Regions from separate parts of the Aminobacter sp. NyZ550 genome, predicted to be linked through region 3. Evidence: riboswitches for the same ligand, from Rfam matches in the RefSeq annotation. Region 3 holds a riboswitch; each other region holds the start of a gene.
The links. Region 3 has a riboswitch for cobalamin ahead of N7E70_RS11105 (ABC transporter ATP-binding protein). Riboswitches for the same ligand answer to the same signal wherever they lie in the genome.

Region 1: it holds a riboswitch for cobalamin, as region 3 does, so the genes downstream of both, N7E70_RS26485 ((2Fe-2S) ferredoxin domain-containing protein) here and N7E70_RS11105 (ABC transporter ATP-binding protein) in region 3, are expected to answer to the same signal.
Region 2: it holds a riboswitch for cobalamin, as region 3 does, so the genes downstream of both, N7E70_RS29260 (TonB-dependent receptor domain-containing protein) here and N7E70_RS11105 (ABC transporter ATP-binding protein) in region 3, are expected to answer to the same signal.

Annotation. Positions count from the first base shown of each region.
Region 1 is NZ_CP114190.1:5,334,402-5,341,283, reverse strand. Features, by position in the region: gene N7E70_RS26490 (hypothetical protein) at 30-422, opposite strand; gene N7E70_RS26485 ((2Fe-2S) ferredoxin domain-containing protein) at 719-1,498, opposite strand; cobalamin riboswitch at 1,614-1,806, opposite strand; gene N7E70_RS26480 (hypothetical protein) at 2,704-3,048, opposite strand; gene N7E70_RS26475 (cupin domain-containing protein) at 3,216-3,572, shown strand; gene N7E70_RS26470 (hypothetical protein) at 3,782-3,922, shown strand; gene N7E70_RS26465 (glycosyltransferase) at 3,976-4,731, shown strand; gene N7E70_RS26460 (polysaccharide pyruvyl transferase family protein) at 4,752-5,717, shown strand; tRNA gene N7E70_RS26455 (tRNA-Thr) at 5,815-5,890, opposite strand; gene N7E70_RS26450 (NAD(P)H-dependent flavin oxidoreductase) at 6,069-6,882, opposite strand, start outside.
Region 2 is NZ_CP114191.1:428,107-434,988, reverse strand. Features, by position in the region: gene kynA (tryptophan 2,3-dioxygenase) at 1-694, opposite strand, end outside; gene N7E70_RS29270 (AMP-binding protein) at 691-2,316, opposite strand; gene N7E70_RS29265 (alpha/beta hydrolase) at 2,626-3,453, shown strand; cobalamin riboswitch at 3,735-3,936, shown strand; gene N7E70_RS29260 (TonB-dependent receptor domain-containing protein) at 4,116-5,975, shown strand; gene N7E70_RS29255 (ABC transporter substrate-binding protein) at 5,987-6,847, shown strand; gene N7E70_RS29250 (FecCD family ABC transporter permease) at 6,844-6,882, shown strand, end outside.
Region 3 is NZ_CP114190.1:2,250,575-2,257,456, reverse strand. Features, by position in the region: gene N7E70_RS11120 (membrane-bound PQQ-dependent dehydrogenase, glucose/quinate/shikimate family) at 1-341, shown strand, start outside; gene N7E70_RS11115 (hypothetical protein) at 443-613, shown strand; gene N7E70_RS11110 (MFS transporter) at 747-1,913, shown strand; cobalamin riboswitch at 1,966-2,175, shown strand; gene N7E70_RS11105 (ABC transporter ATP-binding protein) at 2,284-3,099, shown strand; gene N7E70_RS11100 (ABC transporter substrate-binding protein) at 3,116-4,060, shown strand; gene N7E70_RS11095 (FecCD family ABC transporter permease) at 4,115-5,122, shown strand; gene N7E70_RS11090 (anthranilate synthase) at 5,366-6,882, shown strand, end outside.

The sequences.
Region 1 (6,882 bases), 2.4 Mb from region 3:
CCCAGGCGCCGCTGCCGCTGCTGCGCGTTTCAGCCTTGGCTTCCAGCCAGTGGCGGATATCGGCGGGAACATCCGCCGTTACGTTGAGCAGCGGATTGCGCGCCGTGCCTGGTAAAGACGTCGTGATAGTTGACGATCGACAACGGCAAGCGTTGCTGTTCGGCCGGAATCGGGTCGAACAGGTGGTGCGGAAAGTTGTGCGGTGCCGACAAGGTGCGCATCGTCAGGCCGCTGCCCGGTATGGCCAGCGACAGGCAGGCCTGCGAACTGTCCCACAGCTCGCTTCCCCGGGCGGAAACGCGCCGTGGCCCGCCTCGACACGATGGCTGACATTGGGCGCGAGCTTTGCTGCCACCGAACGCTCGAAATAGCCGAGTAGCCGAGGATACGGTCTTCTCGCCGAACCACGACGAGGCCGCCATCGTAGCTCGCTTTGACCCCAGCCTTGTCGACGGTGGTCTCGATCATTGGCACCAGGTCGTAGTTGACGCCCAAGGTCCGGGACGGCGCCTGCCAATAACCGTCCCGAGGATCGGTCGTCGCGGCCATATGTGCGCATGCCCTTGACGTCGACGGAGCCGAAGGGCGGCCGCAGCAACTTCCAGTGCCAGATCAGGTTCACGGCAGAACAGCATGTCGCTGTCCAGGCCGATAAAAGGCAGGGGCAAAAAGCAGGTGGTGGCGGAACGACACGATCCCCCTTGTTTTCAATGGGCCTTCACCGCAGCACCTGCTTGCGGCCGGTGGGGTGATAGGCAAAGTCGTCGACCACCGCGCCGCCGAGCAGATGTTCGGTGACTATGCGGTCGACGGCGGCCTCGGTGACCCCGCCGTAATAGGTGCCTTCGGGAAAGACCTGCAGCACCGGTGCCAGGTTACAGGGGCCAAGGCAGGTCGATTTGGCGCTCATCGTGCCGTCGCCGGTCACGCGCAGCTTCTGGCGGTCCTGCTGGTTGCGCAGGTGGCCCCAGATCAGGTCCGCGCCGGCGGCATTGCACGGGCCGCCCTGGCAGACCAGCACGCGGCGTTTCTGCGCCGGCACGAGCGAGCCCTCTGGCGCCAGCCTGTCGAGCGGCGGGATGGGCGGCGTCGCGTCGGCACCGGTGACGAGGTCGGCCATCATTGCAGCCAGCAGCGGGCTTTCGGCGAGGCCCCGCGCGATGCGCACCGTCGGCCAAGGTGCCGCGTCCTCGGTCTGCCACCGGCGCAGCGACTTGGTGAGCCAGGCATTGAAGCTGGGCTCGATCGGCAGCATAAGCGGCAGGATGAGGATATCGGAGAAATCCTGCTGGCGAAGTGCCGCAAGCGCCTCGCGCAGCGACGGCGTGCCTTGTTCGGTGAAGCCGAAGCTGGTGTGATCGACGCCGGGCAACGCCGCGGCGAGATCACAGAGCTGCTGCATCTGCCTGTAGGGCGCGGCAGCAAAGGCCGACTTGGCGACGAGCACGATGGCACGTCTGGCCTGGGACTGCGCGGTCTCAACTTCTGTATTGTGCAAACGATCGATCCCTGGCCTGACTGCGGTCGGGATTGTCGCAACGCATGTTGGTGGAAGGCGATGGCCGATAGCGCCGCCTGCACGAACCTGCGCTCCGGTGGTACACCCCGCCCACGGAACATCACTCGGTCAGGCAGGTCTCCTGGCTCGCGGGTCTCGGCTCATTGCCTGCCTTCCCGGCCGTCGGCCAGTGACACAATCGGCAATGCGGCTCACCGCTTACAGTTGCGGGGCAGCTTCGGTTTCGCACCGAATTCCCTCTTAGCTTCCGCCCGAAAGCAGAAGAACCATAACCGCGCGGCAAGCTATATGCGGGCAGACGCAAGTCAAGGGTTGTCGATGGACACGTACCTAGGCCAGCAATGCGCTGCCTTGCGATCGCTTGGCGTTGCTGGACATGGTCCAGCGATGGACGACGATTGCCAAGCAGCCCTTCCGATCATGACCGTGCGCCATCGGGGCGCATTGGTAGAGACCGGAGATGGACATGCACCCCAAGCGGAATAAGCCCAGGAATGCCAGGGCCGGCTGCCTTCTGTGCAAACCGCACAAGGCGAACGGCGCCTGCCCGAGGCATATCGACATGAAAATCGGCAACCGGCGTCGATATGAAGCGGGAAGCTCGCAGTTGCGATGTGAAGGCGTCCGCGGCTGATAAGCTTGTCTGCGCGACATCGGATGTGCGAGGGGACGCGCCCGCCCATTGATTGGGGGGGGGCAGGGCGGGCGCTAAGCTCGGGTGGTCCAAGGTGGGGTAAGGACGAGGTGAGCCTGTAGGTCGTTTAGAGGTTCCTAACGTAAGGTCAACCAACGCCAGCGAGCGGACGGCGCGGTCGTTCAACTTCTCGTGTAGAGCGGCTGGATCGCAAGCGGCGTCGAGCCCGTTCAGGGCAATCTGAGCGGCCGTCCACCGGTGCGTTGCCAGGACACCGGCGAGTGTCGTGAGTTACCGCCAACGTGAAGACGCTGGGAACGGCCACCAGGCGGGTCGCCAGAATGATTGCAGAGCAGCTTTGGCCTGTTTTCGTGGGCACCCCACCAATGTGGCCCGGCATGCAATCGCGACAGCCACAGGCGAGGATCGGAGGTGTCGATGATGTGCGCGGCGGCGGCTCACCGCGTGGGCGAACGCTTCGCCGAAGGCGTTGGAGCAGGCGCGCGACGAGCTTGCCGCACATGCGCGCCGTTGGCAGTGAGGACCGAAGTTACCGCTTCGCGGTGTCCGCGCTGCTCGCCAGGCTGGCAGGAAGGGGCTTGCTCGAGCATTTCAGATGCATGTCCCGGGCGAATTTCTTGCGCATCTTGGCGCGATGCTCCTTGCCGGCCATGGCGATGCCGAGCCCGTATGGGCCAAGCAGCAGCCCTGCCGATACGCTCAGGGTTTCTTTCTCTTGCGCTGCGTAGTTCGCCGCCTCAGCTCGAGCTTTCGTGCAGTCCGCTGACCGCCATTTGGAATCCTTGGCAGAGAGTGTGGTGGCATAGTCGGCGGGCTGGGATGCACAGCCGGCAACTGCGAGCATCGTCACCGCAGCGAGCAGTCTGGCCTTCATCTATGAGTCCTTGCTAAACATCCGTCCATCAACACAGACAGGGCTGATTCCGCAAGGGGCGGCGGAAGAACACCAACATAGGAATATGCCTCTTTATCATAAGGAAACAAAGTTGCCTGAATTGAGGGCGTCGGCTATGCAGGGGTGTCTTAAGGGAGGAGAATGCCATGGCGAACAAAACAATCCTCAAATTTGGCCAGCCGGAAGGTGCAGATTCCAACGACCTACCGGGATGGGTGGTGGTCGACGGAAAGCCGACGATGAAAACGGCCGTCCAGCATACGACCGGGGATGGCAAGGTGCTGTCGGGAACGTGGCAGGCCACGCCAGGCACCTACCACGCCAGCTACACCGACTACGAGTTCGTCCACATGATCTCGGGTCGCATCATCATCACGCCGGATGGCGGCGCGCCCGTCGAGGTTGGGCCGGGCGACGCGTTCGTCGTGGAAGCGGATTTCAGGGGCACCTGGAAGATCATCGAGCCGGTGACGAAGCACTTCGTCGTTACGCTGGGATCGTAGGAAACACCGCGCAACCGGCGGGGATATCTCCATCGGCTGTCGAAGAAGGCTGCCGGCCGGCTCGTGCACGCGGGCGAACGCCTGATTGATTCGACCTGGTTCCGACAGTGAGCGGAACCAGGCGCACCGGTGATGCCTTGCTGGCTTAATTTCCTTGGGAAAAGGCTGGTGCAGCTTTGAATGATCAAACAACGCGAGATGCATCGCGCATGTTGCGTTCCCCGGCCGAGAATGAGCATTTTTCCAAGCTTTGCGGCCAGGACTATCGCTCGCTGCGCGACCACCACAACATCACCATCGACCTTGTCCGCGGCTGTTGCGGGCTACCACCTGTGCTTGCAGAAGGTTGACCTTTGCCCGATCTGGTTTATTTAGGCCCCGGGCAGGTATGGGGTGGTAATTTATGTTGGCAGTGGTGAATTCGCTGTGGATCGGCAACAGATTGGGGCCGGTCCACGCGGGGTGTCTGAGGTCGTTTCTTCGAAATGGGCATCGTGTCGTTCTGCATGTGTTTGACCGGCCGGAGGACGTGCCTGAAGGCGTCGAACTTTTCGACGCCCAACGGTTGATGGCTCGATCGGAAATCGTTGCGCATGAGACGACCGGTAGCCTGGCTTTGGCGTCGGATATCTATCGGTACCGCATCCTGCGGGCGGGCCTCGGCATATACGTGGATTGCGACGTCTATTGCCTGAGGCCGATCCAGCAGGAGGAATTCCTCTTCGGCTGGGAATCCGACAAGGCGATCAATGGCGCCGTGCTGGGGCTGCCTTCGCAGCATCCGGCGCTCAATGAGCTGATCACGGCATCCAGCGATCCTCATTTCATTCCATGGTGGTATCGAAGCACAAAGAGACGGTTACTGCGCCTGCGCAAGGCCATGCGCCTGCCTGTCCCGGTATCCCGCCATCGTTGGGGTGTCATTGGACCGCAGCTGTTGACCAACGTCACCCGGCGCCACGAAATTGCAGCTTCGGCCAAGCCGATCGATGTGTTCTATCCGGTCAGCTACCAGAACACCAACCTGCTCTTCGATCGCGGGCTGTCCTGGCCCGATGTAGCAACCAATCGGACGCTTGGCGTTCACTTGAGCGCGTCGGTCATATCAGGACGCGAAATCATACGCGGCAGCCTTCTGGACGCCGTTGTCACTCAATAGCTCGTTTCGAGACTGCACTGATGTCGCTGAAGAGCCGGCTAAGCTCCTTTCGTCGCGTGTATCTGGCTGCGCGCACCGTCGACACGCCGCCGACGCTTCTGTTCTGGTGGGGAAGCTACGGCTACAGGGGCGGTCCGACGATCGGCGACCTGATGGCGGTCGACAACCTGTCATCGAGGCTGCGTCTGCGCGGCGTCGAGCACGCCGTCATTTCGCATCCGGAACTGCAGATTCCGGGCCATCTGCCGGTTGATGATCTCTATGCCATCAAGCCTGCGAAAAAGCTCGTGTTCGTCTGTGGTCCGATCACCTACAGTCGCGACCTGAACGACCTTTTGTCTGTCCACAGGCTAGCGACCAAGATCGCGGCAGGCGTCAGCGTCCTTCCCAATCACGCCAGGATGAATCGCCGCTTCCATCACATTGTTGGCCGTGATGGCGTCGATCCACCGTATTTCGATCTCGCCGTTTCGGAGACCGTTGAACCCACTGGAAAGGAGAGGCTCGAGACCGCAGGTGTTTGCCTGCGTGGCCCTCAAGGCGAGTATGGCGCCAGGCGAGTTGCGATGGCACCTCAGGCATTGGCGATGTTCCAAGATGTGGTGCGCGGGTCGACGCTACACCCGATCGAGATCGACACGGTGCTATCACCTGAGAATGGTCCTGGGAAGATCCATGCCGGGTTCGCACGATCCGACATCGTGCTGACGACCCGCATGCATGGGGCGCTGTTGGCGCTCGCCGCAGGAAAGCCGGTGATTGCGATCGATCAGGTTCCCGGTGGAGCTAAGGTTTCAGCCGTGGTCGGCAGGACCGGTTGGCCATTTGTGTTCCAGGCGGAAAAGGTGTCTGCCGAAACGGTGCGGGCGGCTCTTGACGAATTGCGCGCCGGCAATTGGCGGGCCCATCTGGTCGGAGCCCAGGCCAGGATCCGTGCGCTTGTCGAAGATGCTCTCGCGGCAAGCGTCGACGCCATCACGGAGTGATCCGTCTGCACCTCGTGGGGCGAAGGACAGTCCCGAAATGGGCATAGATTTCCGGTGCCGCGTGGGCATCTGGCAGGAGCTGATTTTCCTGGGAAACTGGTGCCGCTTGCGTGACTCGAACACGCGACCCCATCATTACGAATGATGTGCTCTACCAACTGAGCTAAAGCGGCTTCCAGGCAACGCAGCCTGGCGGCCGCGCGACGGTGTGTGCCTGATAACTTCAAAGCGCTGCGATTGCAAGACGCCTTCTGAGGCTTTCGACAGGCGGGACAAACGTGCTGCCTGCCGGATATTCAGCGCGCCGGACGGCACCGGAACAGGTCGGGCGCCGACGGTTTACGGATGTTGTCAGCCCGTGATGCGGGCCTTGGCCGCAGCGTATTCGGTGGCGAGGCGCTCGACCAACTCGGCGACGGGCACGACCTTGTCGACGGCGCCGATACCCTGGCCGCAGCCCCAGATGTCTTTCCAGGCCTTGTACTTGCCGGCTTCCTCGAAATCCATCTTGGAGGGATCTGAGACAGCGAGGTTGTCGGGGTCCATGCCGGCGGCGCGGACCGAGCCCTTGAGGTAGTTGCCGTGGATGCCGGTGAACAGATTGGAGTAGACGATGTCGGCGGCCTTGGATTCGACGATCATCTGCTTGTAGTCGTCGCCGGCGCGCGCCTCCTCGGTGGCGATGAAGGGCGAGCCGATATAGGCGAGATCAGCACCCATGGCCTGTGCCGCGAGCACCGCACCGCCATTGGCGATGGCTCCGGACAGAAGCAGCGGGCCGTCGAACCACTGGCGGATTTCCTGGATCAGGGCGAAGGGCGACAGCGTGCCGGCATGGCCGCCGGCACCGGCCGCGACCGCAATCAGGCCGTCGGCGCCCATCTTGATCGCCTTGCGGGCATGGCGGTCATGGATGATGTCGTGCAGCACGACGCCGCCATAGGAGTGTACCGCCTGGTTGACCTCCTCGACAGCACCCAGCGACGAGATGACGACCGGCACCTTGTACTTCACGCACAGGCGCAGATCGTGCTCGAGCCGCTTGTTGGACTTGTGGACGATCTGGTTGACGGCGAAGGGGGCTGCCGGACGGTCGGGATTGGCGGCGTCATGGGCGGCGAGATCTTCGGTCACCATCGCCAGCCATTCGTCGAGCTGGGCCTCT
Region 2 (6,882 bases), on a different replicon from region 3:
AGCGCCGGAAGTAATCCTCGAAATCGACAAGCTTCTCGGCCAGCTCGTAGAACATCCAGTAGCGTTGCGGATCGCGATAGATCGCCTGCCAGGCGACGAGCACTTCTTCGTTTTCGCTGCGCGTTTCGCGCCAGTCGGTGCGCTTGCCGTCGGCGCCGATATCGAAGCCGTTGCGACCAAGCAGCAGGATCGCCTCGTCATAGAGCGAAGGCTGGGCGAGAACCGCCTCGAGCTTTTCGCTGAGTTCGGGCTGGTGGGCGTGCGGGCGCAACATGGCTGTGTTGCGGTTGCCGGCCATGAACTCGATGGCGCGATACTGCCAGGACTGGAAACCCGAGGACTGCCCGAGCGAGTCGCGAAATTCGGTGTATTCGCTCGGCGTCATCGTCCTGAGCACATCCCAGGCGCTGTTGAGCTGCTCGAAGATGCGCGACACGCGGGTCAGCATCTTGAACGAGGGCTCAAGCTTGTCGGCACGAATCGAGCGGATCGCCGAGCCGATCTCGTGCAAAGCGAGCTTCATCCACAGCTCGGACGTCTGATGCTGGATGATGAACAGCATCTCGTCATGGGCGGTCGACAGCGGCGCCTGAGCGTCGAGGATCTTTTCGAGATGCAGATAATCGCTGTAGGACATGCGGTCCTTGAACGACATCTGCGCGCCCTCGACGGAGGGATCGTAAGGCTTGCTCAATTCATCTTCTCCGCACGCAACCGGAAACGCTGGATCTTGCCGGTCTGGGTCTTGGGCAGGGCGTCGATGAACTTCACCGAGCGCGGGTATTTGTAAGGCGCGATCGTCGCCTTGACGTGATCCTGAAGGCGCTTGACGGTCGCGGCGTCGGCGGCGACGCCGGCAACCAGCACGACATAGGCCTCGACGATCTGGCCGCGTTCGCTGTCAGCCGCGCCGATGACGGCGCATTCGGCGACTTCGGGGTGCGAAAACAGGGCGGCTTCAACCTCGGGACCGGCGATGTTGTAGCCGGCGCTGACGATCATGTCGTCGGAACGCGCGGCGAAGTGGAAGAAACCGTCGGTGTCCTGGATGAAGGCATCGCCGGTCAGGTTCCAGCCGTCGCGGACATATTCGAGCTGCCTGTCATCGGACATGTAGCGGCAGCCTGTCGGGCCACGCACGGCAAGCTTGCCGACAGTGCCGCGTGGCACCTCGTTCATGTCGCCGTCGACGACCCGCGCTTCATAGCCGCCGACCGGCTTGCCGGTGGAGGCGGGTTTCATGTCCTCGAAGCGGTTGGAGATGAAGATATGCAGCATCTCGGTGGCGCCGATGCCGTCGAGGATCGGCTTGCCCGTCTTGGCCAGCCATTCCTCGAACACCGGTCCGGGCAAGGTCTCGCCGGCAGAGACCGCGACGCGCAGCGACGACAGGTCGGCGCCTTCGTCCATGGCCTTCAGCATGGCGCGATAGGCGGTCGGCGCGGTGAACGAGATCGTCGCCTTGTAGGTCTCGATGATGTGGATCATGTTCGGCGGCGTTGCCTGCTCGAGCAGGGTCGCGGCCGCGCCGAAGCGCAATGGGAAAATGGCCAGGCCGCCAAGACCGAAGGTGAAGGCCAGCGGCGGCGAGCCGACGAAGACGTCGTCGGAGGTGACCGAAAGCACCTCCTTGGCATAGGCGTCGGCGATGATCAGCAGGTCGCGATGAAAATGCATCGTCGCTTTCGGCACGCCCGTGGTGCCCGAGGTGAAGCCGAGCAGGGCGACGTCGTCGCGGCCGGTCTTGACCGCTTCGAAGATGACGGATTTGTCGAGCGCGACCCGGTCGAGTTCGGCGTCGTGGTTGGCGGTGCCGTCGAAGCCGATCACCTTGGTCAGGAAGGCGCTGTCCTTGGCGCAGGCGATCATCTCGTCCATCAGGCGCGTGTCGCACAACGCAATCGTGATCTCTGCCTTGTCGACGATCTTGGCGAGCTCACCGGCGCGCAGCATAGGCATGGTGTTGACGACGACAGCACCTGCCTTGGTCGCGGCCAGCCAGCAGGCGACCATTGCCGGGTTGTTGGCCGAGCGGATCAGCACCCGATTGCCGGGCTTGACGCCGTAGTTTTCGACCAGCGCATGCGCCAGTCGGTTGGTCCAGTCGGACAGCTCCTTGTAGGTGCGGCGTCGGCCGTTGCCGATCAGCGCGGTGTGGTCGCCCAGGCCTTTTTCGACCAGGCGATCGGTCAGCTCGACGGCCGCATTGAGGTGCTCGGGATAGTCGAAGCCGTCGAGCAGAAAGGTCGGCCACTGGTCCTGGGGTGGCAGGTTATCGCGCGTGAAGGTGTCGATATGCGCTGACGGTCCAAGCATTCTGCGGCTGTCCCCTACCTGCTCATCGGCATGACGGAAGCGCCATGCGTGCGTTGGAATGCGTTACTTCGGGGGAAGGTGCTGCGCCGCAACGGGTAGCCGTTCGGCACAGGCCGCGGCTATGCACGATCGACATGCGATCGGCGTCTGGCACAGCGAGACCTCCCACGTTCTCGACTGATGGCTGAGAATTGCACCGGACCAAAATTATTTCAAGCATAAAGTTTCTGCCGCTGGCCCATTGACGCAATCCGGCACGCTGGCCATTGCTATGCGCCTGGATTGCTGCCGCCTTGGAGGGATGCCCGTATGCTCGAACGCCATATCGCCGATTGGGACAACGCCTACACCAATGGCGCCAACATCGCCGGTGGCGATCGTTGGCCTGCTGCATGGGTGGAACCGGCACAGACGTTTCGCGACGCCCTGTCGGCAGATGAGAGAGCGCAGTTCGACATCGCCTATGGTGACAGGCCGCGCAACCTGCTTGACCTGTTCCTGCCTGAAGGCACGCCGAAGGGGCTCGTCGTCTTCGTCCATGGCGGTTACTGGATGGCGCTCGACAAGAGCTACTGGTCGCATCTCGCCAAGGGTTCCATCGACAGCGGCTACGCGGTGGCGATGCCGTCCTACAGCTTGTGCCCGGAAGTCAGGATCGGCGATATCGTGCGCGAGGTCGGTGCGGCGATCGGCAAGGCAGCCGCGTTGGTCGAAGGCTCGATCATGCTGACCGGTCATTCCGCCGGCGGACACCTCGTGTCGCGCATGGTCGCGGCTGCTTCGCCGCTTGCGCCCGATGTGCAGTCTCGTATCCGTCATGTCGTTTCGCTCTCGGGAGTTCATGATCTCAGGCCGCTGATCAACACCGGCATGAACAAGACGCTCCACATCGACGAGACCGAGGCGCTGGCTGAAAGCCCGGCGCTGCTGCGGCCGGTGGACAACGTCCGCATCACCTGCTGGGTCGGCGGTGGCGAGCGCGCCGAGTTCCTGCGCCAGAACGCATTGCTTTCCAATATCTGGACCGGGCTTGGCGCCACCACCGCTACAGTGGTCGAGCCCGACCGGCATCACTTCAGCGTCATCGACGGGCTTGCCGACAAGGATCATGCGCTGACAAGGACCTTGCTCGGCTGAACATGCGCGGATGATACCGACGCGGCCGAAGATGATGTCGATGGCCGTAGCGCGCACATCGTCGGTTCAGTTTCCGCGACCCCGTTGGCAATGTGCAGGTGGCCTCTGTCCACCAGGGGCAGTGCCGTCCAATTGGCGGTCCCATGCAGGGCTTGCCGCGTCCGGGGCGATTGCACAAGTTGCCCTGTTTGTCCGTGTCCAATGATCCTATCTAGTTGAAAATCAATATATTTTATGGACGGTCGCATGATTGCGATTGACAAGCCTCGGCATCCCTGAGTAGCGTCCGCCTCGGAATCGGTTCCGCCGAGAGGCGGATGAAAAGGGAACACGGTGAGGCCGAAGGCCAAATCCGCGACTGCCCCCGCAACTGTAACCGTTGAGCCTCTTCCATCATGCCACTGAACGCATTCGCGCGTTCGGGAAGGCGGAAAAAGGCTGTGACACGGAAGTCAGGAGACCTGCCCGTTCCAGTCACCCATGCTTGTCCACGGGGTGTGGTCAGGCGCGGTCGCTCGTGGCGGTGACATCGAAAGTGTTGCCGCATGCGGAAGGCCGTCGGGTCAATCTTGTCCCAAAGTCTGCCTGCCGACCTGTCTTGCCTGCGGTTTGGAAACCGGGTGCGATCCTTGTCGCGCCCCCCAAACCATTTGAGGGCAGAAATGCAGAGACTTATCCTGGGCATCGGCGCGATCATGCTGGCCATCCCGACACCATCCAGCGCGCAGCAGGCGCCCGCTGCAGGCGGCGTGACCGTGCTGCCGCGCCTGGTCGTTACGCCGCTGCGCCGCGAAACCGCGCTTGTTCGCCCGACGTCGTCGGTCACAGTGATCGACGAGGAAGAATTGCGAAAGTCCGCGGCAGCTGACCTGCCGTCGTTGCTGAAGCACTATGCCGGCGTTTCGATCATCGGCTATGGCGGCCAGGGGGCCTCGTCCAATGTCTATCTGCGCGGCATGTCGGCCGGCCAGACGCTGGTGCTGGTCAATGGCGTCCGCAGTTCGTCGGCGACCAGCGGTACGAGCTCGATCTTCAACATTCCGCTGTCGTCGATCGAGCGTATCGAGATCGCCAAGGGACCGCACTCAGCGCAGTATGGCGCCGATGCCATCGGCGGTGTCGTCAACATCATCACCAAACAGGGCGGCCAGTGTGCCGACGGCCGTAACACCTGCGGCAGCATCACCTCGGGCGTCACGCATCCCTGGGGTGGCTATCTCTCAGGCGATCTGCGCGGACGCACCGAGGACGGCATCGATTACTCCGTCGGTGGCTCCATCCTAGGCACGCGCGGCTACGACTTCACCACGCCGCTGGCCTGGGGACATGAGCCTGACGACGATGGCTTACTGCAAGGCTCGCTCAACGTCGCAGTCGCCAAGGAATATGGCTGGGGCCGGCTATATGCCGATGGCCTGTTTGCCCGGGGCCGCAGCCAGTACGATGCCTCCCCGCCTTCCGCCAATGAAGTTGACACCGACACCTTCGCCGGCAGGATCGGCGCACGGGTGAAGCATTCCGACAGCTGGAGCTCGACCGTCGAACTTTCCGGCAACCTCGACTATTCGAACAATGTCCGTGACGGCGTCGTGGGCAGCAGCGAATTCGACACCAGGCGCTACGGCATCTTCGCGTCGACGGAAAAGTCCTTTGAAACAGGTGAAGTCAGGCATGTCCTGGTCGGCGGTGCCGAGGCCTATCGCGAGGAGGTGGCTTCGACTGTCGATTTCGGTGTCGGCTCGCGCGACCTCGCGGCGGTGTTCGGCCAGTACTCGCTCGACTATGGCGCGCTGACGATCGACAGCGGTCTGCGCTACGATCACAATGAACAGTTCGGAGGCGCCACCACCTACAACATCGATGCCAGCTACGAGCTCGTTCCCGAGCTTGTGGCGCGCGCCTCGTACGGCACCGGCTTCCGGGCGCCGACCTTCAGCGACCTCTATTACCCCAACTACTCCAATCCCAACCTGAAGCCGGAGAAGTCGCGGTCCTATGAGATCGGCATCAACTGGCGTCCAAGCGAGGGGACCGAGCTTGACGTCGCCTTCTACCAGACCTGGCTGACCGACGCGATCGCCTCCAACCCGCCGACCTACCTGCCGTTCAATGTCGCGCGCGCCAAGGTGACCGGTATCGAGGCCAGCCTGTCGCATGCGTTCGACGAGCGCTGGAGTGGCAAGGTTTCGATCGACTACCGCTCGCCGAAGAATGAGGACAACGGCCGCTACATTCCCTATCGCGATCGCTTCAAGGCGGCCGCCGAGGTGAGCTTTGCCGCGACCGACAGCCTCGACCTCACCGCCAAGCTGCTCTACGGCGCGGCGCGCTACGCCAATGCCGCCAACACCGTCAAGCTGCCGGACTATGTGACGGTGGATTTCGCCGCCAACTACACGGTCGACGAGCGGGCGAGCCTGAAGTTTTCGGTCGAGAACCTGTTCGACGAACACTATTCGACCGTCACCAACTATCGCGCGCCGGGCCGAAGCTTCAATCTGAGCTTCACGCGTGTGTTCTGATGCGAGGTAACATGCCCACCAATCGTCTCAGCTGTGCTCGGTTTCGAGCGTGGCTGTCCGCTCTCGCGGGGCTGGCCGCGTTGTCATCAGCGCCGGCAGCCGCCGTGCCGCCGAAGCGCGTCGTGTCGATGAATGTCTGCACCGACCAGCTGGCGATGCTTCTGGCGGCCGAGGGGCAGCTGCATTCAGTGTCTTATCTGGCAAGCGATCCCAACACGTCGGTGCTGGCCGATCGGACCAACGGCTTTGCCGTCAATCATGGCCTTGCCGAGGAAGTGTTTCTGATGCAGCCTGACCTGGTACTCGCCGGAGCCTACACGACACGGACGACGGTTGAGTTGCTGAGGCGCCTCGGCATCCGGGTCGAGGAATTCGCGCCGGACAGCTCCATTGCCGACATCAGGGCCAACATCCTGCGCATGGGAGAGGTCCTGGAGCGGCGCGAAGAAGCGGCAAAACTTGTCGCCGCGCTTGATCGTGGCGTCGCCGAATTGGGCAGGGAAAGCGCCTCGGGCAAGACCGTCGCGACCTACTACGCCAACAGCTACACCTCGGGCACCGGAACGCTCGTCGACGAGATCGTCAAGCTTTCCGGACTGGTCAATATTGCAGACAAGCTCGGGCTCAGCGGCACGGCGCGGTTGCCGCTGGAGATGCTAGTGCTGGCCAAACCAGATTTGGTCGTCGGTGGCGGCGAAGACTATGGCGCCCCGGCACTCGCCCAGGAAAACTTCGTCCACCCGGCCTATCGGGCGGTCTCCGGGCAGGGCAGGGCGGTGGCGGTGCCGTCGCGATACACCATTTGCGGCGCGCCGTTTACACTTGAAGCCGCCCGCCTGCTGCGCGATGCCGCCGAGGGGGACGCCAAGTGAGCGACATCTCCCGTTACAGGCTCGTGCTTGCCGTT
Region 3 (6,882 bases):
GGCAGGTTCCGGCGGGCACGCTGCAGGATACCGGTCCGCTTGGCATGAAAACCGGCCTGCAGATCCCGATCGGCATGCCGACGCTGGGCGGTCCGATCGCGACGTCAGGCGGCCTCGTCTTCTACGCCGGCACGCAGGACTATTATCTGCGTGCACTCGACGTGGAGACGGGCAATGAGTTGTGGAAGGGCCGGCTGCCTGTCGGCGCCCAGTCTACGCCAATGACCTTCGTCTCGCATGAGAGCGGAACGCAATATGTGGTCATCTCGGCCGGCGGGGCGCGCCAGTCGCCTGACCGCGGCGACTACATCGTCGCCTACAGGCTGCCCAGGCAGAACTGAGTCTGGGCGCATCGACATCGGAAGGGGCGCCTCGGGCGCCCTTTTCATTTCTGGCCGGCAAGGGCGGTACCCGTGCGACGAACGGGTACCCGCCAGTAGCCGTGCTCGCCCAGCGCAGCGTGCCCCCCGGCCTGCGCGTCATCGGCGAAGCCGAGGGCCTGCCGCCGCTGCCCGAGATGGAAATCGGCATATTGCGCAACCCGCAGGCCGCCAATTCGGCAGTCGACCGGCTCTACGAATTTCTCCGACGCGACCTCACCCAGCAATCCTGATCGTCTCAGCTAGCGCCTTGCGCACTTCTCCTATGCGCCAGGTGCATTGCTGCAATGCGGCAACGTCGCTTGTGCCGCGCCGGACATGAGGAAATTGTGCATCTAAATCGTTTCAGCTCCCCTGAGTCCGCCCATGCCCTTGCCGATCCTCGCTCTGGCCGTTGCATCCTTTTGCATCGGCACCACCGAATTCGTGATCATGGGGCTGTTGCCGGAGGTCGCCGCCGACCTCGGCGTGTCGATCCCGGCCGCCGGTCTTCTGGTCACCGGCTACGCGCTCGGCGTCGTCGTCGGCGCCCCGATCATCGCGGTGGGCACAGCGAAACTGCCGCGCAAACCGGTGCTGATCGGGCTCGCCATGATGTTCGTCTTCGGCAACCTGCTCTGCGCCATCGCCCCCACTTACTGGACGCTGATGATCGCCCGCGTCATCACCGCCTTTGGTCACGGCGCCTTCTTCGGCATCGGCTCGGTGGTGGCGGCAAGCCTGGTCCCAACCAACAAGCGCGCCAGCGCAATTGCGTTGATGTTTGCCGGCCTGACATTGGCGAACATCCTCGGCGTTCCCGGCGGCACGGCACTCGGCGAAGCCTATGGCTGGCGCGCCACCTTCTTTGCCGTCGTCGTCATCGGCCTGCTCTCGGTGGCGGCCATAGCCTGGCTGGTCCCTGCGGGCGTCGCCCCTCCCGGCAAGGGCGGGGTATCAGGCGAGGTCAAGGTGCTGGGCAAGCTCCAGGTATGGCTCGCCATGATCATCTCGGCGCTCGCCTCGGGCAGCCTGTTTGCCGTCTTCACCTACATCAAGCCGATCCTGACCGACGTCAGCGGCCTCTCGGTTGAATCGGTCACTTGGGCGCTTTTGCTGTTCGGCGGCGGCATGACCATCGGCAACATCATCGGCGGCAAGCTGGCCGACTGGAAGCTGATGCCCACAGCCATCGGCGCGCTGGTGGTGATGGCGGCGATCCACGTCGCCTTCGCCGAACTCAGCTCTTCGGCGCCAGCGGCTATCCTGCTCGTCTTCATGTGGGGCGTCATCACCTTCGTCATCGTGCCGCCGATGCAGATGCGCGTCGTCGAAACCGCTTCGGAGGCACCGAACCTCGCGGCCACCCTCAACCAGGGCGCCTTCAACGCCGGCAACGCCGCCGGCGCCTGGGCCGGTGGTGCTGCGATTTCGATGGGCGTGAGCTATGCCGACCTGCCCTTCGTCGGCGCGGCCATCGCACTGTCTGCCTTCGGCGTCGCGCTCATTTCCTTCGCGCTCGACCGGCGTGACGCAATTCAGCAGCCGGCATGACGCTTTAGCGCCCGGCATGACGCTTTAGCGATTGTCAGCAACCCGTCGCTGCTGTAGCCACGACAGCGATGGTTCCTGCTATCCGGTTCGGGCAGCAGGTTAAATGGGAACACGGTGAGACGTCCCCGACGCGAAACCGTGGCTGCCCCCGCAACTGTGAGCGGATAGCAATTCGGAAACATGCCACTGGCCGAAAGGCCGGGAAGGCTCCGAGGAGCGATCACCCGCAAGCCAGGAGACCTGCCATCATCCGATTAACTCAACCGGCCGGGGTGTGCCGCGGAGATGATGATGGTTGCGACTGCCTTCTTCGGTACCGGCGCGCTTTCCGGATCGTTCTGCTGCCTCCGCCCGACCGCGGAGACAGGGCATGCTCGATCGCGTCCACGCCGCTAGCCGCCTTGTAGGCACCACCCCGGCACTGCTCGAACTCGATGGCGTCAGCTGGGGCCCTCGTGTTTCGCAGCCGATCCTCGAGCCGATCAGCCTTGCGGTTGCGCCGGGCGAGTTGCTCGCCATCGTCGGCCCCAACGGCGCCGGCAAGTCGAGCCTGCTGCGCTGCCTCTACCGCTACCACAAGCCGACTTCGGGCACTGTCCGCCTCGACGGCACCGACATCTGGAAGATGAAGCCGCGCGACTGCGCCCGCCGTATCGCGACCGTGCTTCAGGAAAGCGCCTCGGACTTCGGCCTGACCGTCGCAGAAATCATCGAGTTGGGCCTGACCCCGCATGTCACGAGTTTCGGCACCAGCGACCGCGACTACGACCAAGTCGAGGCAGCCCTTGCCCTGCTCGGCCTGACCGCACTCGCTGCGCGCGACCTCTGCTCGCTGTCGGGCGGCGAAAAGCAGCGCGTGATGATCGCCCGGGCATTGATGCAGCGACCCGACCTTCTGATCCTCGACGAACCGACCAACCACCTCGACATCCGCCACCAGCTCGAAGTGCTGGAGCTGCTCGGCAATCTCGGCTGCACCGTGATCGTTTCCCTGCACGATTTGGCGCTCGCCTCGGCCCATGCCGACCGCGTGCTTGTCATGGACGGAGGCCGCGCCATTGCCTGCGGCGCGCCCGCCGACATCCTGACGCCCGATCGCATACGTGACAGCTTTTCCGTCGGAGCGACCCTCGACGACCATCCCGTCACCGGTCGTCCACGCTTTTCCTTCCACCTCGAACGCTGAACATCAAGGAGCCTCCATGCGCCTGCCCATCATCGCCGCCGCCCTGCTCGCTACCTGCGCAACAGCTATGGCCAGCGGCTTCCCCGTCACCGTCAAGAGCTGCAACCGCGACGTCACCTTCGAGGCCGCGCCCAAGCGCGCCGTCTCGCACGACGTCAACCTGACCGAGATGATGCTGGCGCTCGGCCTCACCGACCACATGGCCGGCTATTCCGGCATCTCCGGCTGGAAGACGCTGAGCGAGGATTTGCGCAAGGGCGTCGGCGAACTGCCCGAACTCGCCCCACAATACGTCAGCAAGGAAGTGCTGCTCGGCGCCGACACCGACCTGTTCTTCGCCGGCTGGAACTACGGCATGAAGGTCGGCGGCGACGTCACTCCGGATACGCTCGCGCCCTTCAAGATCGCTGTCTACGAGCTGACCGAAAGCTGCATCCACATCATGAAGAAGGACAAGTCGTCGCTTCAGGACATGTATGCCGACCTGCTCAATCTCGGCGCCATTTTTGGTGTGCGCGAGAAGGCGGAGGTCCTGGTGGCAGGCTATGAGAAGGAACTCGCCGACTTCCAGGGCGAGCTGCCCAAGCTCGACAAGCCGGTCAACGTGTTCATCTACGATTCCGGCGAGCAGAAGCCGTTTACCGCCGGACGATACGCCATGCCGACCGCCATTATCGAGGCAGCCGGCGGCAAGAACATCGTCGACGACGTCGAGTCGAGCTGGGTCGAGATCGGCTGGGAGCCGGTCATCGAGCGCAATCCCGACATGGTGGTGATCGTCAACTACGGTGAGGTAACTGCCGAGCAGAAGATCGACTACATGCGCACCAACCCGGCCTTCAAGGACATCGAGGCAGTGAAGAACAACCGCTTCTTCGTGCTCGAATACAACGAGGCGACGCCGGGACCGCGCAACATTGCGGCGATCAAGCGGCTGGCCGCCGCGATGCGGGCCGACTGAGCCGTGTCGCATCGCCACCTCGTCACAGGGCCAAGACACGTCCTGATCCACGCCATGCCGGCCCTGATACCGGGGCTGGCCGTGGTGCTTGTGATAGGCATGATCATTGCCGTCGGCGTCGGCCCGGTGGCGATCCCACTGGAAACGGTGTGGGGCGTCATTGCCAACAAGCTGATACCGGGAAGCGTCGAGGCGGTCTGGTCGAGCGGACGCGAGAATATCGTCTGGGACGTGCGCGCGCCGCGCGTCATCCTGGGCGCCATCGTCGGCGCCTCGCTGGCGCTGGTGGGGGGAGCCCTGCAGTCGGTGACACGCAATCCGCTCGCCGATCCGCATCTGCTCGGCATTTCGTCGGGCGCGGCCTTCGGCGCGATCATGGCGCTGATCCATGCCGGCATGGTGCTCGGCACAGTCACCGTACCGGTCTTCGCCTTTGCCGGCGCGCTGGCGGCAACCGCACTGGTGCTTGCCATCGCCAACCTGGCGCGGGCGCAGACGGCCGGCCAGCTGATCCTTGCCGGCGTGGCGGTGAGCTTCATCATCTCGGCCGCAGGCAACCTCTTGATCTTCATCGGCGACCCCAAGGCTGCCCATGTCGCGATCTTCTGGATGCTTGGCGGGCTCGGGCTGGCGCAATGGAGCCATCTGCCCTATCCGCTGGCAGCCCTTGTCCTGTGCGGCGTCTGGCTGATGACGCAGACCCGCAACCTCAACGCCATGACGTTGGGCGACGAAAGCGCAACCGCACTCGGCATCCCGGCGCAGCGCTTCCGGCTCAAGGCCTTCGTCGCCTGCGCGCTGCTGACCGGCTGTGCGGTTGCCTACTCCGGCGTCATCGCCTTTGTCGGCCTGATGATCCCGCACATCGTGCGCTTCTTCGTCGGTGGCGACTATCGCCGCGTGCTGCCGCTGTCGGCGCTGGTCGGCGCCATCTTCCTGATCGCCGCCGACATGGCCGCACGCACGGTCGTGCCGCCGCAGGACATGCCGCTCGGCATCGTCACCGGGCTGATCGGCGGCATTGCTTTCGTCATCCTGATGCGGCGACGGACAACAAAGTGAGGGTCAGTTGGTAATGCAATGCAAGACGACGCAAATCCGGTTGCGTGGCCCCGAATTCGCCGCTATGCATTCCGCCATGAACACGACTTCGCTCCAGAACATTTGGTGGCGGGCCAGCTGACAGCGGCCTCTTGAAGCGCGTGCGCGTGAAGATTGTGATGGCCGCAACGGGATTTCCGGGCGGCCATTTGCTTTTTTCGAACCAGGCTCCGGACGCTCCCACTGCAAGAGATGGAGACGGGAATGACGTTGGAATTGCTTGAAAACGGCGCCGAGCGCTACGTGACGTCAGGCGGGGTGTCGATCACCCGGCAGCGCCACGAAACCGCCTATCACGGCGCGATCGAGACCTATCTCGACGGGCTCAACAGCCGGCGCGGCGCGGTGTTCTCCTCCAACTACGAATATCCCGGCCGTTACACCCGCTGGGACACCGCCATCATCGACCCGCCGGTGGTAATCTCGGCACGCGGACGCGCAATGAAGATCGAGGCGCTGAACGGCCGCGGCGAGGTGCTGCTGCCGGTGATCCGCGCCGTGCTCGCGCCGCTCAATGAACTGACGATCACCGAGACCTCCAAGCGCCTGATCGCGCTCGAGGTGGCGACGCCCGGCCGCGTCTTTACCGAGGAAGAACGGTCGCGCGTGCCTTCGGTGTTCACCGTGCTGCGTGCCATCACCGCCTTGTTCAAGTCGGACGAAGACAGCAATCTCGGCCTCTACGGCGCCTTCGGCTACGATCTCGCCTTCCAGTTCGACCCGGTCGAGCACACGCTCGAGCGCAAACAGAGCCAGCGCGACCTGGTGCTGTTTTTGCCCGACGAGATTCTTGTCGTCGACCACTACTCGGCCAAAGCCTGGCACGATCGCTACGACTATGCCGGCGCGGGTTTCTCGACCGAGGGCCTCGCGCGGGACAGCGTCGTCGAGCCGTTCAAGGCGTCCGACCGCATTCCGCCACGCGCCGACCATGAGCCGGGCGAATATGCCCAACTGGTGCGCCGGGCGATGGACAGTTTCAAGCGCGGCGACCTGTTCGAGGTCGTGCCCGGCCAGATGTTCTACGAGCGCTGCGAGACGGTGCCGTCGGAGATTTCGCGCCGGCTGAAGGCGATCAACCCTTCACCCTATTCGTTCTTCATCAATCTCGGCGAAGGCGAGTATCTGATCGGCGCCTCGCCGGAGATGTTCGTCCGCGTCAACGGCCGCCGCGTCGAGACCTGCCCGATCTCGGGCACCATCAAGCGTGGCGACGACGCCATCTCCGACTCTGAGCAGATCCTGAAGCTGCTCAATTCGAAGAAGGACGAATCCGAGCTTACCATGTGCTCTGATGTCGACCGCAACGACAAGTCCAGGGTTTGCGAGCCAGGCACGGTACGCGTCATCGGCCGCCGCCAGATCGAGATGTATTCGCGGCTGATCCACACTGTCGACCACATCGAGGGCCGCCTGCGCGAGGGCATGGATGCCTTCGACGCCTTCCTCAGCCACGCCTGGGCAGTGACCGTCACCGGCGCACCCAAGCTGTGGGCGATGCGTTTTATCGAGCAGAACGAGAAGAGCCCCCGCGCCTGGTATGGCGGGGCGATCGGCATGGTGCATTTCAACGGTGACCTGAACACTGGCATGACGTTGCGCACCATCCGCATCCAGGACGGCATCGGCGAGGTGCGCGCTGGCGCCACCCTGCTCTACGATTCCGTTCCCGAGGAAGAAGAAGCCGAAACCGAACTGAAGGCCTCAGCCATGCTTTCTGC